DNA from 2 places in the Sphingomonas kyungheensis genome. Region 2 is predicted to be linked to the other one. Evidence: riboswitches for the same ligand, from Rfam matches in the RefSeq annotation. Region 2 holds a riboswitch; the other holds the start of a gene.
What was found. Region 2 has a riboswitch for glycine ahead of gcvT (glycine cleavage system aminomethyltransferase GcvT). Riboswitches for the same ligand answer to the same signal wherever they lie in the genome.
Positions count from the first base shown of each region.

Region 1: linked by a shared signal. The riboswitch ahead of V8201_RS11805 (L-serine ammonia-lyase) and the one ahead of gcvT (glycine cleavage system aminomethyltransferase GcvT) in region 2 are both predicted to bind glycine.

Region 1 is NZ_JBBBDM010000005.1:2,647-11,543, forward strand. Features, by position in the region: gene V8201_RS11780 (acyltransferase family protein) at 1-2,009, opposite strand, end outside; gene V8201_RS11785 (ribbon-helix-helix domain-containing protein) at 2,249-2,530, opposite strand; gene parA (ParA family partition ATPase) at 2,527-3,189, opposite strand; gene V8201_RS11795 (helix-turn-helix domain-containing protein) at 3,456-4,259, opposite strand; gene V8201_RS11800 (replication initiator protein A) at 4,709-5,707, opposite strand; glycine riboswitch at 6,000-6,088, shown strand; gene V8201_RS11805 (L-serine ammonia-lyase) at 6,190-7,614, shown strand.
Region 2 is NZ_JBBBDM010000002.1:492,988-501,884, reverse strand. Features, by position in the region: gene V8201_RS06450 (CcdC protein domain-containing protein) at 1-147, opposite strand, end outside; gene V8201_RS06445 (hypothetical protein) at 232-453, shown strand; gene gcvPB (aminomethyl-transferring glycine dehydrogenase subunit GcvPB) at 505-2,082, opposite strand; gene gcvPA (aminomethyl-transferring glycine dehydrogenase subunit GcvPA) at 2,079-3,437, opposite strand; gene gcvH (glycine cleavage system protein GcvH) at 3,487-3,858, opposite strand; gene gcvT (glycine cleavage system aminomethyltransferase GcvT) at 3,858-5,063, opposite strand; glycine riboswitch at 5,123-5,230, opposite strand; glycine riboswitch at 5,231-5,323, opposite strand; gene V8201_RS06420 (hypothetical protein) at 5,408-6,043, opposite strand; gene ispH (4-hydroxy-3-methylbut-2-enyl diphosphate reductase) at 6,160-7,131, shown strand; gene thrB (homoserine kinase) at 7,185-8,138, shown strand; gene rnhA (ribonuclease HI) at 8,135-8,599, shown strand.

The sequences.
Region 1 (8,897 bases), on a different contig from region 2:
TGTTCGTCCCGCCAGACGACGAGATTGCCGATCACGGCACGGCAGCGTGCCGCCGGACAGACCAGATCGTTCATGTCGAGCACGCGCACGCCGGGAAGGGTAGCGGCCGCCTGCGCGACGATGTCCGGCCCGGCGCGGCGCGCGACGGCGGGCAGCGGTCGCGGCTGCGCCGCGTCGAGTGCGGCGATCGGATCGCCGGCGAGATGCGGCGTATCGCGCAGCACGATGACCTGCGATCCCAGCGCGGCGAGCTGGGCGAGCGCCGGCCGCACCGCCGCCAGTCGTACCGCGTCCGACGGCAGCTGCGCGATCTCGCCGTCGAGATACAGCGCATAGATCACCACCTGCGGCGGGTGCGCGCGGAGTTCGGCCATGACGTTGCGCGACCAGGCGGCGCAGGCGGCGGCATCGAAGTGGCGGAGCCGCACCGGCACCAACGGACAGGAGGATTTGGTCAGCGGCACGATCGCCCAGCCGCGCGCGCGCCCCGCGGCCTCGATCCCCGGCAACCATTGCGCGGCATGCGAATCGCCGACGACGGCGATCCGGAAGCGGCTGTCCGGCTGACCCGAGGGACAGGCCTGGATCACGCTCTCTCCGAACGGCAGGCTGCACCCCGTCTTATATTCGACCGGAAGATCCTCCGGCACGAGATGCGCGGCGGGAAAGACCGCGCGCGCCGGCACCGGCGTCGATGCGACGAGCGCCGCGGCGCCGGGATAGTCCCGCGGATCGAGCCGCGCCGCCTCGAACCGGCGCTTGTCCCAGGCGACATAGCCGAGCAGCGCGGCGGCCAGCAGCAGCGGGATGGCGATCGCGACGACGACCGGCACGAAGGCACGCCAGCGCGGGCGCGCCGCCCGCCGCGCGCCACCATGGAGGCGGAACCGGTCCTCGACCAACGTCTTGGTCAGCTGGGCGAGCAGCAGCACGAGCAGCACGATGCCGACCGCGTCGATCGGGCGCAGCGCGGCGCGATGGTCGCGGACGGCGACGATGATCGGCCAATGCCAGAGATAGATCGAATAGGAGAGGTCGCCGATCCAGCGCATCGCCCGATTGTCGAGCAGCGGATTGCGGCGCCGGGCCCCGCCCTCCCCGACCGCGACGATGACCAGCGCCGCGCCGATCGTCGGCAACAGCGCGGCAGAGCCGGGAAAGACGGTCTTCGCCGAATAGACCAGGCTCGCGCCGACCAGCATCGCCAGCCCTGCCGCCTGCAGCACCGGCGCCGGCGTTCCGGACGCGATCCGCGCCCACCGCGCCGGCAGGCAGGCGATCAGACCGCCCAGCGCCAGCTCCCAGACGCGCAGCTGCGGATAGAAATAGGCGCCCGGCTGCGGATGGCGCCCCGCCAGAATCGACAGCGCGAGCGATCCGAGCAAGGCGATGACGATCGCCGCGCGATACCAGACCCGCACCGGCCAGCCGACGATCCGGCCGCAGCCGACCGCCCCCAGCAGCAGCATCGGCCAGACGAGGTAGAATTGCTCCTCGACCGACAGCGACCAATAATGCTGCACCGGGCTGGCGACGCGGTCGAACGCCAGATAGTCGACCGAATGATGCGCGAGGAACAGATTCTCGACGTAGAGCGCGGCCGCGGCGACCTCGCGCGCGATATGCGGCCACTGGTCCCGCGGGAAGACGACCACGCCGATGACCATCGCTGCCAGCACCAGCGCCGCGGCGGGCAGCAGCCGGCGGAAGCGCCGGGCATAGAAGCCGACCAGATCGATCGTCCCCGTCCTGTCGATATCGGCGATCAGCGACGTAGTGATGAAATAGCCCGACAGCACAAAAAAGGCATCGACGCCGACATAGCCGCCACGCAGCCACGCCGGATCGAGATGGAAGACGAGCACGAGCAATACTGCGACGGCACGCAGCCCCTGCAATTCCGGCTTGAACCCCTCCCTGACCATCGCGTCCAATCCCGACGGCACGATACCGTAATGTCTGTTCTCTGCACCTGCCGCGGGATCGACTTGGCGATGATGACGGCGCACCGTCGTCGCCGTGGATCCCGACCTTGCATGACGTGGGTAAAAGACGGATTGATGAAGATCAATTCAGCAGACCGACGGCATGATGCCAGAATCGGACACTGTTAGGTTAGCAGGCAGCGTTAATACGGACCCACTTTGGCGTCGGCGCGGCAACGCTTGGACGCCAAGCCGGAATACGCGGGGAGCCGGGGGCATATCTCTCCGCCGGCGAAGCGCGCGGGGCGGAGATTTGCGCGTGGTCAGTCGCCGATCGGGCTCTCGCCGTGCTTCCTCAGCACGTCGTTGAACGCCTCGGCCATCAGCGCCTGCAGGCTGCGGCCCTGGCGGCGGGCGAGCGTGTGCATCGCGAACGACATTTCGGGGCTGAAGAAGCCGGCGATCTGCTTGCGCCCCTGGCGGCTCGCCGGCCCCTGCCCTGCGCCCGCGGCGGGAACGGGGGCGGCGACCGGCGCGGGGGTGGCGACGGGCGGGGGCGGCGCGCCGACGGTGCGCAGATTGGCGAAACTCGGCTTGCGGCTCATGCGGGCACCTTCTTGCGGGTCTTGCTCTTCGCCTCGGGCAGGCCGAGCTGGCGACAGGTCCAGGCGTAGAGCTGGCGGATGTCGTCGGCGGCCTTGCCGTCGGGTTCATATTCCATCACCGTCCGGCCTTCGCCGCTGGCGTGGCGATAGGCGGCGCGATCGGGGATCTGCACCGGACAGGGCGGCGTGCCGAAGCCGTCGACCAGCTCGCCCGCCTCCTGGTAGACGCGCGGTGCATTGGGCGATCCGGCGGTGAATACGACATAGGCGGGCTTGCGCAGCAGTTGGACGAGCTTCGCGGTGGTCTGGATCGCCGACAGGTCGAACGCGCTCGGCCGGCACGGGATCAGCACCAGATCGGCGACCTCGACCGCGGCGCGCGCCGCGCTGTCGGCGTGCGGCGGCGTGTCGATGACGATCAGCTCGGCACCCTGTTCGGTCGCGGCGGCGACCTTGGCGGCGAGCCGCGGCGGCGGGCTGTCGATCACCTCGGGCGGGGCGTCGCCGCGCCAGGCCGCCCATTGGCTCGCCGTCGCCTGCGGATCGGTATCGACGATCAGCGCGACGCGGCCGGCATCCTGCGCCGCGGCGGCGAGGTGGAGCGCGAGCGTCGTCTTACCCGCACCGCCCTTCTGACTGATGATCGCGATGGTCGCCATAGCCTCCTCCTACATGTCTACATGCCGACGTGGCAAGTCCTCGACATATAGACGTGTCGGACGGTCGGGCGGTGGGCGACGCGCAATCCGTCCGCCTCCGTCGTCGCATTCTTCGCGTCGCTCGCCATTGATCCCTGCCCTATCCGCTTGCTCCTTCTAGGGAGCATGTGACGGCGTAGCCGGCACTCCTGTCCTTGCGGGTCTGATGGCGGTGATGGGGTCGTCTCGCTGCGTCTTCGTCGCCGTCAGGCGTTTGCGTTGGCCGACTAGGCCAACTCTTTCGTTCCCGTATGAATAGAATCCATGAGCGGTTGCGGATGGTCTTGAGACTCGCAGGCTCGATCGACCGCGGCGCCCAGGGCGGCGAGCACCTTGCCGAGCGCGCCGTCGACAGTGGCACGGGCACGGTCGCGCGACGACAGGCCGGCGAGCATCGCCGCCTGTGCGTCGGCCTGCGCCTGATGGTGATCGAGCTGGTCGACGGGCAGCGGCGCCGGGCGCATCCAGCGCGGCAGATAGCCGAGCACCGCGGCGGGCAGCAGCGCGCGATAGGCGTTGGAGGTCTGGCGATAGCGCGGCCCTTCCCCTGCCCCCTCGATCCGGGTGAAGCGGCGCTGGCGGACGAGGAAGCCCGCCGCCTCGAGCAGGACGAGCGCGCGTGCGACGGTGGCGCGGCCGAGCGCGGTCGCCTCGGCGAGCCAGTCGTAGCTCGGGAAGACGCGGCCACGATGCAGTCGCGCCAGCGTGCACAGTTCCTCGAAGACGCGCACCGCCGCGCCGGTCAGCGCGGCGATCGGCCGTTCGCGCGCGCTCAGCGTCCGGGTGCCGGCGCGCGCCTCGCGCCGCAGCCGCCGGCCGGCGTCGAGCGCGCGGCGGCAGGCGCGCAGCCAGCGGTCGGGCTCGCCGGCGGCGGGCGGCGCGAAGAAGAGGTGTTCGAACGTCCCCGCCTCGATACTGTCGCGGCGCACCGGCGCACCGGTGCGGTGGGGCACGCGCCGCACGGCACGCGCGTCCAGCCTTACGCGCGCGCAGAGCTGCGCGCTCGCTTCCCCGAAGGTCAACGCCGTCATCTTCCATCCCCTTGTGGGGCCGGGACCGAGGACAAAAAATTCCGTGGCGCGAAACGCGCATCCTTGAACCGGATCGGGTTCGGCAGTATCCCTGTGGCCTGACTACCTGCGATAAGGTGTTCGGCGTTTGGCGACGCTGGTCACACAGGAATACTGGGATGCCCGGCCTCGTGCCGGGCTTTCCTTTATGGGGTCACGGCCATTCCACTCAACAAACCTGCACGGCCGACGTTGGCCGCGCCCCTTTGTTGCAGCATTGATCCAACACTGGAAGCGGCTACGATTCGTGCTTTCGAGTATTTAATCGAAAAAAAGTTCGTGCTTTCGAGTAACAATGCGCTGCCGATTCGTGCTTTCGAGTAACAATGGCGCGGCTAAGTTCGTGCTTTCGAGTAGAAAATCGCCGTTCCATTCGTGCTTTCGAGTAACAATTCGGATGGCGGCACGAATCAGTCGGCGGGGGTCGGCGAATCGGCGTCCGCCGGGTCGGCATCGATCGATTCGCCCGACTCGGTCGATTCCAGGATGGCGCGAGTCGTGCTCAGCGCCGACTCGCCGGGCTGCGGGCGCGGGGTGATCACCACCCGGCTCTGCGGCGCGCGGCGGCCGCGGCGCGGTGCCCCCTCCTCCGCCGCCCCGCCTGCATCGCCCTCGACCAGTTCGAGGTGATAGTCGGGGATGCCGTCGGTCGCGACGATCTGCTTGAGCGCCGCCCGGAAGTTCGACAGCGGGTTCTGATAGCCGATCTGCAGGCGGAAGGTGGCAAGGTCGAGGTCGAGCTCTTCCTCGCACGTCGAGCGCGCCACTTCATAGATGCGCCGCTCGATCGGTCCCAGCTGGAAATAGGCGGCGGCATAGTCGAGCACGTGACGATCGAGCAGGATCGCCCGGAACAGCCAGTCGCACAGCCGTACCTTGACCGCTTTCAGGCGCCGTTCGCCGCTCTTGGTGCGCGAATAGTGGAGCTTTGCTTCCGACAGCCAGGAAAAGAAGCCCTCCTCCCCTTCCCCGCCGGCTTCGATATTGGTCTTGATCTGCGTACCCTGGAGCCGCTCGAGCGCCTCGGACAGCCGGTTGTACGAGCGTGCGCTATGGTTGGAGCCGGTCACCGAGAACAGATCGTGCGCGGTGAAGATGAAATCCTGCTCGACATGCTCGCCCGCCTCGAGCTTCGCCGCCATCAGGCTGGCGATGTAGAGGACGATCTCCTTGTCGTAGATCGTCGCGACGCCGCTCGCCGACGGCCGCACCTCGATCGACACGGTGGCATGATCGTAGGTCAGCGGCTTCATCCACGCATTCTTGCTGAGCGCGAAGAAGGGAAAGGCCATCAGCGAGCGTTCGCCGCGGATCTCGCCGTGCAGCGGACTGTCGAGCGTGAACAGGTCGCGGTGCGGCACGGCGGCGGAGCCGGATGCGGGGCGGGCGGGAGCGGGGGAGCGGGCCATCGCCATTTCCTACTCGAAAGCACGAACTTTTGGCACCCCGCACGGGAATCCCTAGGGAAATGGCGTCACCGGCCGCATCCATTCGTGCTTTCGAGTAGGAAATACCGCCCCCTCCCCTGCCGCGCCTGCTCCCCCCACGCGCCGCGGCCTGCCCGCTCCCGACATGTCGACAGCCCGACATGTCGGCGCCCGGTGACGGTGCGGGCGTGCGGTGTCGCAACGTCGACATGTCGTCACGTCGACTCCGGCGCGATGCCGCTTGACCCGGCGCCCCGACCCGGCGGATAGCGGCGCGGTCGATACGGGAGAGACCGGGCCCGCCCCGGCGCCGAAGGAGCAACCGCCCCGGAAACTCTCAGGCCAAAGGACCGTAGCGACGGCAAACATCTGGAGAGAGGCGCAGCCGCGTCCGCCGACGGGATAATGATCTCAGGCGCAAGGGACAGAGGGGGCAGGCCGGCGATGCCGGCGGAGGGACCCTGATGCCGACCGACCTGCCCCTGCCCCAGTTCCAGTCCCAGTCCCGGACCCCGCTCGACCGCGGCCTCGACCGGCCGATCAGCGTCGCCGAACTCTTCACCATCGGCATTGGCCCGTCGAGCTCGCACACCGTCGGGCCGATGCGCGCCGCCTTCGACTTCGCCCAGCGGGTCGTCGGGCAGGCGGTCACCGCGGTGCGCTGCGACCTCTACGGCAGCCTCGCGCTGACCGGGCGCGGCCATGCCACCGATACCGCGGTGATCCTCGGCCTCGCCGGCTGGCAGCCCGAGCGGCTCGATCCCGATGCCGCGCCGGCGATCCTCGCCGATATCGAGACGCGGTGCCGGCTGCCGCTCGCTGGCGGTGCCGAGATCGCCTTCGCGCCGGGCGACATCGTCTTCCATCCGCGCGAATTCCTGCCCGAACATCCCAACGGCCTGACCTTCACCGCCGAGACTGCCGACGGCACGCTCACCGAAACCTATTTCTCGATCGGCGGCGGGGCGATCCTGCGCCGCGGCGAGCGGCTGGCGGCGGGCAATGTCGCGGTGCGCCATCCGTTCGGCTCGGGCGCCGACCTGCTCGCGCTCGGCGATGCGACCGGGCTCGGCATCGCCGACCTCGTCCGCGCCAATGAGGAGGCATGGCGTGCCCCTGCCGAGACCGACGCCTTCCTCGACGCGGTGCGCGCCGCGATGCACGCCTGTATCGACCGCGGCATCGCCCAGCAGGGCATGCTGCCCGGCGGGCTCAAGGTGCGCCGGCGCGCGCAGGCGATCGCGCAGGGCCTGAGCGGCTGCGTCCCCGGCAGCAACCCCGCGGAAGTGTTCGAATGGGTCAGCCTGTGGGCGCTCGCGGTCAATGAGGAGAATGCCGCCGGCGGCCGCGTCGTCACCGCGCCGACCAATGGCGCGGCGGGCGTGCTGCCCGCGGTGCTGCGCTTCTACGAGACGCTGGTGGCGCGCGACTGCGATCAGGCGACGCGCGGGGAGGGTGCCCGCACCTTCCTGCTCACCGCGGCGGCGATCGGCATGCTCTACAAGAAGCGCGCGTCGATCTCGGCGGCGGAGATGGGCTGCCAGGGCGAGGTCGGCGTCGCCTGTTCGATGGCGGCGGGCGGCCTCGCCGCGGTGCTCGGCGGCAGCAATCGCCAGATCGAGAATGCCGCCGAGATCGGCATGGAGCATAACCTCGGCCTGACCTGCGACCCGATCGGCGGGCTCGTCCAGATCCCGTGCATCGAGCGCAACACGATGGGCGCGGTGAAAGCGATCAACGCCGCCTATCTCGCGCTGCGCGGCGACGGCAGCCACGTCGTCAGCCTCGACGCGGTAATCGAGACGATGCGCCAGACCGGCGAGGACATGCGCTCGCAGTATAAGGAGACGAGCCTCGGCGGGCTGGCGGTCAATGTGGTGGAATGTTGACCTGTCGATATGTCGACAGGTCGATGATCTGACGCGATGGGACGGGGACGGGGCGCTGTTGTGCGCGCCGTCCGGTTCCGGCGATCGCGGCGGCCGGTTCGGGTCGCGCAGAGGCGCAAAGAGCGCAGAGCGGCTATTGGGAGGGGGCCGTCTGCCGATTGGGAGGGCGGAGACGAGCGCTCGGGCTATAAGCAGAGCCGCCTTTTCGGCGCCTGATACTCGTCGGGAGGGCTGTCGAGGTGTCGTAATGTCGACAAGTCGATGATCCGACGTGATGCCTGTCGGAGCGGCGCGGCATGCTTCGCGTCCGGGTCGCGGCTGACGCCGCTCGAGGGTTCACGCGAAGACGCAAAGACGCGAAGGGGCTGCGCGCCAGCGCATTCCGCGTCCCCAGCCGCCGCTGGAGGGCAGGGCGTTCCCTCCAGCGCGTCCCTCTCCGCGCCTCCGCGCCTCCGCGCCTCCGCGTGAACCTCCTTGTCTTCGCGTCTTCGCGTCTTCGCGTGAGCCCTCAAGCGGCGGTCCGCGAAGCGGCCACGTTTTGGATCACGCGGAGGCGCGGAGGCGCGGAGGAGTTGCTTTCGGGGATGCGGCGCGTGTCCCCGCGATCCGGACAGCGGCTGCGCCGCATGGCGATCCTGCGAGTGGCCTTCGGCGTCTGATATTCCGTTGGGCGGGCTGTCGAAGTGTCGTGGTGTCGACAGGTCGATGATACGACGTGATGCCTTTGTCGTGAGCGGCGCGGCATCCCGAGCGGCCGGGTCGCGGGTGACGCCGCGTGACGATCACGCGAAGACGCGAAGGGGCTGTGTGCCAGTGCATTGCTCCTTCCCAGCCGCCGCTGGAGGGCAGGGCGCTCCTCTAGCGCGTCCTTCTCCGCGCCTCCGCGCCTCCGCGTGAACCTCCTTTTCTTCGCGTCTTCGCGTCTTCGCGTGATCCATCGTCCGGCGATCCGCGAAGTGGCCGGTTTTGGTTCACGCGGAGGCGCGGAGGCGCGGAGGCGCGGAGGAGTTGCTTTCGGGGATGCGGCACGTGTCCCTGCGATCCGGACAGCGGCTGCGCCGCATGGCGATCCCGCGACGGCGGGGCACAAGAGGGCCGGACCATCCTCCCGGGCTTCTCTGCGTCTTTTGCGCCTCTGCGCGAACCTTCCCCCCTCCGCTGATCCGCCTTCGCTATCGTCGTACATTCGACGCCTCGACGTGTCGATGTGTCGATGTGTCGACGTGTCAACACTACCGACCAAACGGCACGAGCCATCGACATCCCGACAGGTCGACACGGCG
Region 2 (8,897 bases):
CGTGACGGCGATCACCGCCGCATAGACCGCCGGCAGGATCCAGAGATGTTCGAGCTTGAGCGGCCGCACCCGCTTCATCCGCCGCCAGCGGATCGCCATCACCACCGCGACGACGACGAGCGGCAGGGCATAGTTGATCCAGTCCATCGCTCTCCGCCCCGCCAGTCTAAACTTGAGTTCAGTCGCCTGCACATCGGTGACATGAAGCAACCCATTAGCTAGCGCTGGACGATGACAGCCTGGCCATCCCTGCCCCGCAGCGCAAAAATCAAAGCGACCGGTTACGTCATTTCGACCTTCAGCGTCGTTCTTCTGGCGATCGTCTCCTGGCGCAGCGCCAGTCGCGATTCCGCGCTCGCCCTGTGCCTCGTCTGCGGCGCGACGACCTCGATCATCGGCATGATCATGCGGCTCTATTCATATGAAGTCGAGAAAACCGAGCCCGCCGACTGACCGCCCGATACGGTCGCCCCCGCCCGTCACGCCCGGGCGGGGGACCGGATGCTACTCCGCCGCCTGGGCGAGCGGCGCGTCCTTCCACACCAGCACCGGCTTGCGTGCCGCCTGCGTCTCGTCGAGGCGCGCGCGCGGCGCGAAATGCGGCGCGGTCTTGAGGCTGGCATCGCCCGCCTTCGCCCGTTCCGCCACCGAGCGCAGCGCGCCGACGAACTGGTCGAGCGCCGCCTTCGATTCGGTCTCGGTCGGCTCGACCAGCATCGCGCCGTGGACGACGAGCGGGAAATAGACCGTCATCGGGTGGAAGCCCTCGTCGATCAGCCCCTTGGCGACATCCAGCGTCGAGAAGCCCTCGGCGAGATTGGCGTCGGAGAAGATCGCCTCGTGCATGCACGGCCCGGCCTTGGCGAAGGGCGCGTCGAGCGTGCCCTCCAGCGAGCGCAGCACGTAATTGGCGTTGAGCACCGCATCCTCGGCGACCTGGCGCAGGCCGTCGGCGCCGTGGCTGAGGATATAGGTCAGCGCGCGCGTGAACATGCCCATCTGGCCGTGGAAGGCGACCATCCGGCCGAAGCTGCCGGCGTGATGCTCGCCGGCATTCTCCTCCTCGATCAGCACGAATTGCTCGCCCTGCTTCTCGACGAACGGCAGCGGCGCGAACGGCGTCAGCGCCTCGGAAAAGACCACCGGCCCCGAGCCCGGCCCGCCGCCGCCGTGCGGCGTCGAGAAGGTCTTGTGCAGGTTGATGTGCATCGCATCGACGCCGAGATCGCCCGGCCGCACCCGGCCGACGATCGCGTTGAAATTGGCACCGTCGCAATAGACGTAGCCGCCCGCGTCATGCACCGCGTCGGAGATCGTCTTGAGGTCGCGTTCGAACAGGCCGCAGGTATTGGGGTTGGTGATCATCACCCCGGCGACGTCCGGCCCGAGCCGCGCGATCAGCGCCGCGGTGTCGACACGGCCGTCGGCGGTGGCGGGAATGTCCTCGACCGCGAAGCCGGCGAAGGCGGCGGTGGCGGGGTTGGTGCCGTGCGCCGATTCGGGCACCAGCACGATCTTGCGATGCCCCTCGCCGCGCGCTTCCAGCGCCGCCTTGATCGCGAGGATGCCGCACAATTCGCCGTGCGCGCCCGCCTTGGGGCTCATCGCGACGCTGGTCATGCCGGTCAGCGTCACCAGCCAGTGCGCGAGCTGATGGATCACCTCAAGCGCGCCCTGCACCGTATCGACCGGCTGCAACGGATGCACGTCGGCGAAGCCGGGCAGTCGCGCCATCTTCTCGTTGAGCCGCGGATTGTGCTTCATCGTGCACGAGCCGAGCGGGAACAGGCCCAGGTCGATCGCATAATTCTGGCGCGACAGGCGGGTGTAATGGCGCACCGCCTCCGGCTCGGCGAGCCCGGGCAGGCCGATCGCCGCCTTGCGCGCGAGGCCACCGAGGCGCGACGCCGGTGCCGCCGCATCGATGCCCGTGAAGTCGACGCCGGTGGTCTGCGTGTCGCCGATCTCGAAGATCAGCGCTTCCTCCAGCATCAGCGCCTTGTTGCCGGTGGCGGTCGGTGCGGCGGGCTTGCCGTCGCCCGCGGTCATCTGCGGACGCCAGCCGCTCTGATTGATGCTCATGCCAGAACCTCCTCGAGTGCGGCGGCAAGGGTTTCGATGTCCTCCGCGCTGGTCGTCTCGGTCACCGCGACGATCAGCCCGTTGGCGAGCGCCGCCTCGCCCGGATAGAGCCGGCCGAGCGACACGCCCGCGAGGATGCCGCGATCGGCGAGCGTGCGCACGACGGGACGCGCCTCGACCGGCAGCCTGACGGTGAATTCGTTGAAGAAGCTCTCGGTGACCAGCTCCACGCCGGGCACCTGCGACAGCCGGTCGGCGGCGCGGCAGGCGGCGGCATGATTGATCGCCGCAAGCCGGCGCAGCCCCGCCTCGCCGAGCAAGGTCATGTGCACCGAGAAGGCAAGCGCGCACAGCCCCGAGTTGGTGCAGATGTTGCTCGTCGCCTTCTCGCGCCGGATATGCTGTTCGCGCGTCGACAGCGTCAGCACGAAACCGCGGCGCCCGTCGGCATCGACCGTCTCGCCGCAGAAGCGGCCGGGCATCTGGCGGATGTACTTCTCCTTGCAGCCCATCAGCCCGACATAGGGGCCGCCGAACTGCAGGCCGACGCCGAGTGACTGGCCCTCGCCGACGACGATGTCGGCGTCCATCTCGCCCGGCGCGGTGATCGCGCCGAGCGCCACCGGCTCGGTGACGACCGCGATCAGCAGCGCCTTGTTGGCGTGGCAGGCATCGGCGAGCGGGGTGAGGTCGGTGATGCGGCCGAGGATGTCGGGATATTGCACGACGACGCACGACGTGTCCGCGTCGATCGCCGCGATCAGCGCCTCGACATCGGTCTCGGCGGTCAGCGCCGGCGTCGCGGTCTGCAACTGGTCGCCGGTATATTTGGCCATCGTCTTGGCGACGCTGACATAATGCGGGTGGAGCCCGCCCGACAGGATCGCCTTGCCCTTGCGCGTGATGCGCCGCGCCATGCCGATCGCCTCCCAGCAGGCGGTCGAGCCGTCGTACATCGAGGCATTGGCGACGTCGGTGCCGAGCATCCGCGCGACCTGCGTCTGAAACTCGAACAGCATCTGCAACGTGCCCTGCGCGATTTCCGGCTGATAGGGCGTATAGGCGGTGAGGAATTCGCCGCGCTGGATGAGATGGTCGACGCTCGCCGGCACATGATGGCGATAGGCGCCGGCGCCGAGGAAGAAGGGCACCTCGCCGGCGACGACGTTCTTGCGCGCCAGCGCGGTCATGTGCCGCTCGACCGCGAGTTCGGAGGCATGGCCCGGCAGGCCGGCGATCGGCCCGGACAGGCGGGCGGCCTCGGGCACGTCGACGAACAGATCGTCGATCGATCCCGCGCCGATGACCGAGAGCATCGCATCACGATCGGGCTGGGTAAGCGGCAGATAGCGCATCATCATTCCCTTGGAAGCCCCACCCCTTCCGGGGAGGGGCTAAGATAGGTCACAGCTTCGCGACGAAGTCCGCGTAGGCCGCTTCGTCCATCAGCGTCTTGAGCTCGGCCGGGTCGCTGAGCGTGATCTTGAAGAACCAGCCCTCCGCCTCCGGGTCCGAATTGACCAGGCTGGGATCGTCGGCGAGCGCGGCATTGCCCTCGGTCACCGTGCCCGACACCGGCGCATAGACGTCCGACGCAGCCTTGACCGACTCGACGACCGCCGCCTCGTCGCCCTTGCCGAGCTGCTTGCCCGCCTCGGGCACGTCAACGAAGACGATGTCGCCGAGCTGGCCCTGCGCATAGTCGGAGATGCCGACCGTGCCGGTGTCGCCGTCGACATCGACCCATTCATGATCTTCGGTGAAATAACGGCTCATCACTTGCCTCCTGCGCGGACATAGCGGTGGGGAACGAAGGGCAGCGGGGCGACCACCGCCTCATGGATCTTGCCGCGCTGGACGAGGCGCAGCGGCGTGCCCGCCTCCGCCAGCGCTGCGGGAACATAGGCCATGGCGATCGGCGCGCCGACGCTCGGCGCGAAGCCGCCGCTGGTGACGCGGCCGATCACCGCGCCATCGGCGTCGACGACGCTGGCCCCCTCGCGCACCGGCTGGCGCCCGGCGACCGACAGGCCGACGCGCTTGACCGCGGGGCCGTCGGTGCGCTCGGCAAGGATGCGCGCCGCACCGGCAAAGTCGGCGGCCTCGCGGCGGCGCTTCGACAAAGCGAAGCCGAGGTCGGCCATCACCGGCGTCGTCTCGGGATCGAGGTCGTGGCCGTAGAGCGGCAGCCCGGCTTCGAGCCGCAGCGAATCGCGCGCACCGAGGCCGATCGGCTTGACCTCCGGCTCGGCGCAGATCGCATCGGCGAAGGCGGCGGCGGCCTCTGCGGGGATCGAGATCTCGACACCATCCTCGCCGGTATAGCCCGAACGGCTGATCCACAGCGCATGGCCGTTCCATGCGAACGCGCCCGCGGTCATGAACACCAGCGCCTCGACGCCGGGCACCAGCCGCGCGACGGCAGCGACCGCCTCGGGCCCCTGCACCGCCAGCAGGGCCTGATCTTCCATCAGGTTGAGCGTCACGTCATCGGGCAGCACGTCGAGCAGATAGGCGAGATCGTCATATTTGGTCGCGCCGTTGACGACGACATAATGGCTCGCCGCCCCGAACGGATGCTCGCCCTCTTCGGGCAGCGTCGTCACCATCAGATCGTCGAGGATGCCGCCCTCGTCGTTGAGCAGCAGCGAATAGCGGATCCTGGTCGGCGCCAGTCCCGCGACGTCGCCGGGCAGCACCTTCTCGAGCGCGGCGGCGACCGCGGCGGCGTCGATGCCGTCGCCGGTCAGGCCGACCTGCCCCATATGGCTGACGTCGAACAGACCCGCCGATTCGCGCGTCCACAGATGCTCGGCCATGATGCCTTCATATTGGACGGGCATCTCATAGCCGGCGAAGGGCACCATGCGGCCGCCGCGGGCGCGATGCCACGCGTCGAGCGGCAGCAACTGGATGGCGGGTTCGTCGCCATCGAGCTCGTCGAGCGGGTCAGGCAGGGTGTCCGGCAGCGTGTCGCTCATCAACCGTCTCCAAAAAAGGCACACGATCCGGGTCGCGGGCCAGCCGCATCCGATCTCGTCATACCCCCTCTGTCACGGTGACCTGAGAGCTTTCACCCGGCGCATAACAGGCGGCGGGCTTACCCCTTCGGTGGCTCCTCAAAGGAACGCTTTCCAGAGTGTCGATAAGGCAGCGCGCGGTCCGTTATGCCTGAGAGATTCCGGGGTGGTTGCTCCTTCGGCGGCCTCCTTGTGAAGAGGCTCTCTCCCGCGCCCGCCCATGCCGGTCGCCCGGCATCGACGTGCGATGCTCTGGCGTCCCGCAAGGGCTTAGTCAATGCGGAAAGGCCCGCATCCGCCGCGGATCAGCGCTGCGCGTTATACTTCAGCTGATCGTCGGTGAGCTGGAAGCCCACCAGCGCCTCGAACGTCGCGCGCAGCACCGCGGTGCGCACCTCGGGCCGGGCGAGCGGATCGGTCGCGGCATCCTCGTCCCCCGCCTTGCGCTTGCGGGTAAGCTGGTCGCGCACCTCGTCGGGCAGCGTCGCCGCGGCGCGCGCGATCTGCGTAGAGGCGGTGCCGCTCGCCTGCGCGCGCGTCTGGCCGGCGTCGAAATGGACGGTCACCGCCCCCTTGCGCTTGGCGGTCACCGCGGTGCCGCCGCGGACGATGGCGATGTAATAGGGCAGCACCACGTCGCGCGCCGCATCGGCGCGGGTGCGCCGCGCCAGCACGTCGAAGGTGACGCTGGTGACGATCTGGTCGCCCGCGTCGTTGCAGGCGCCGCGTACGTGCGTCATGTTGGCGACGACGTCGATCGCGCTCTCGTCACGGCTGGTCGCCGGGTCGAACAGGGTGATGTCGCCGGTCCCCGCCGCGACGCCGACGGTCGGACAGGCCGAACGCACCGCCGAGATGCCGCCTTCGACGATCTCGCCCTTGCTGGCGCAGCCCGAGAGGATCAGCGCGAGGGCGGACAGGCCGAGAATCGTGGTTTTCACGGGGACGCATACCTTTGTCGAACGGTCAGTGACGCAGTCGCCGGCGGCCCGGCGGTACGGCGCGCACCATAGGAAGCGCCTTTCGCGCGTGCAAGCAATCGCGTAGAGCGACCGCCATGGCCTCTCTTCTTCAGCCGGACGGCGGCAAGCCCGTCCTCGATCTGCTGATCGCCGCGCCGCGCGGCTTTTGCGCCGGCGTCGACCGCGCGATCCGCATCGTCGAACTCGCGATCGAGAAACACGGCGCGCCGGTCTACGTCCGCCACGAGATCGTCCACAACAAGTTCGTCGTCGACACGCTGCGCGCTCAGGGCGCGGTGTTCGTCGAGGAGCTCGATCAGGTGCCGAACGGCGCGCCGGTCGTCTTCTCGGCGCACGGCGTGCCCAAATCGGTGCCCGCCGACGCGCAGAGCCGCGGGCTCGAATATCTCGACGCCACCTGCCCTCTGGTGTCGAAGGTGCACCGCCAGGCCGAACGCCTGGTCGCGACCGGCCGCCACATCATCTTCATCGGCCACGCCGGCCATCCCGAGGTGGTCGGCACCTTCGGACAGGTGCCGGACGGCGCGATGTCGCTGATCGAGACCGCCGCCGATGCCGAGACCTTCGCGCCGGTCGATCCCGACAATCTCGCCTTCCTCACCCAGACGACGCTGTCGGTCGACGATACCGCCGCGGTCGTCGCGGTGTTGCAGCGCCGCTTCCCCAACATGCTGCCGCCGCGCGGCGAGGACATCTGCTACGCCACCTCCAACCGGCAGGCGGCGGTCAAGGCGATCGCCGCGGCGTGCGATGCGATGCTGGTGATCGGCGCACCCAATTCGTCCAACTCGGTGCGGCTGGTCGAGGTGGCGGAGCGCGAGGGGATTCCGGCGCGGCTGATCCAGCGCGCCGCCGATCTCGACTGGCGCTTCCTCGACGGCGTCGGCACGCTCGGCATCACCGCCGGCGCCTCGGCGCCCGAGCTGCTCGTGCGCGAGCTGGTCGAGCTGCTCTCGACCCGTTTCGACGTCACCGAGCGCGAGGAAGAGACGACGCGCGAGACGATCGCGTTCAAGCTGCCACGCGGGCTCGACGCCGCGGCATAGCCGCCCGCTTCCCCGGCCCGCGCCCGGGGGCGCGGCAATCGGGGGAGGAACACATGGCCGTCTACACCCATGTCTCGGCGGAGGCGCTGTCCGCCTTCCTGCGCCGCTATGACGGCGTCGGCGCGCTCGTCTCCGCCAAGGGCATCGCCGAGGGGGTGGAGAACAGCAACTATCTGGTCGACACCGATCGCGCGCGCTTTATCCTGACGCTCTACGAAAAGCGCGTCGATGCCGGCGACCTGCCCTTCTTCCTCGACTTGCTCGATCACCTCGCCGCGCGCGGACTGCCGGTGCCCCCAGCGATCCGCGACCGCGACGGCGTCGCGGTGCAGCAGCTCGAGGGCCGCCCCGCCTGCCTGATCCGCTTCCTCGCCGGCGTGTCGGTGACCCGCCCCACCCCGGCGCAGGCCGCCACCGCGGGTGCAGCGCTCGGCGCGCTGCACCGCGCCGCCGCGGATTTCAGCGGCACACGCGCCAACAGTCTCGGCATCGCCGACTGGCGGCCGTTGCTCGAACGCTGCGGCGGCGACCTCGATGGCATCGCGCCCGGCCTGTATGCGCGCGTCGACGGCGCGCTCGCCGCAGTCGAGGCGGACTGGCCGCACGATCTGCCGACGAGCGTCATCCACGCCGACCTGTTCCCCGACAACGTGTTGATGTTGGGCGACTCCGTGACCGGTTTGATCGATTTCTACTTCGCCTGCCGCGATCTGCGCGCCTATGACGTCGCGGTGATGCATGGGTCCTGGGCTTTCGATCCGCGCGGCGAGCCGCTCGATGGCGTCGGCGCGGCGCTGCTCGCCGGCTATGCGGCGGCGCACGGCCTGTCCGATGCGGAGCGCGCCGCGCTGCCGGTGCTGGCGCGCGGCGCGGCGCTCCGCTTCCTGCTCACCCGCGCCTGGGACTGGCTCAACACGCCGGCCGATGCGCTGGTGACGCGCAAGGATCCTCTCGCCTATCTGCGCCGGCTCGACTGGTATGATGCCCATCCGGAGGCTTTTGCATGACCGACCCCGCCGCCGCCCCGCTCGTCGAGATCGCCACCGACGGCGCCTGCAAGGGCAATCCCGGCCCCGGCGGCTGGGGAGCACTGCTCCGCTTCGGCGGCCACGAGAAGGAATTGTCCGGCGGCGAGCGGCTGACCACCAACAACCGCATGGAGCTGACCGCGGCGATCGAGGCGCTGCGCGTGCTGACGCGGCCGTGCAAGATCCGCCTGTCGACCGACAGCAAATACGTCATGGACGGCCTGACCCGCTGGATCCACGGCTGGCGCAAGAACGGCTGGCGCACCGCCGACAAGAAGCCGGTGAAGAACGCCGAACTCTGGCAGGCGCTGTTCGCCGAGACGCAGAAGCACGAGATCGAATGGGTCTGGGTCAAGGGCCACAACGGCGACGCCGACAACGAACGCGTCGACAAACTGGCCAGCGACGCCGCCCTCGCAGCGAGCCGGCCTGCCGTTTAAGGAGTCGCGCAGAAGACGCAGAGCCCTACCCCCGCCGCGCCAGCGGCGATCAGGACAATCTGGTAAAGGGAGCCAGCCGCCCGTCCCGATCGTCCTCCGCGCCTCCGCGTGAGCACTCTTCTTCGCGGCTTTGCGTGAACCATCCTTGCCCCTCCCCAGACCTCTCCGCCTGATGGTCGGCAGCTTTGATCACGCGAAGACGCGGACACGCGAAGAGATTTGTTCACGTGGAGGCGCGGAGGCGCGGAGAGTTTGGATGTGGCGCGGCGGCGGCGCTGTCACCTCGGCGGTGTCGGGA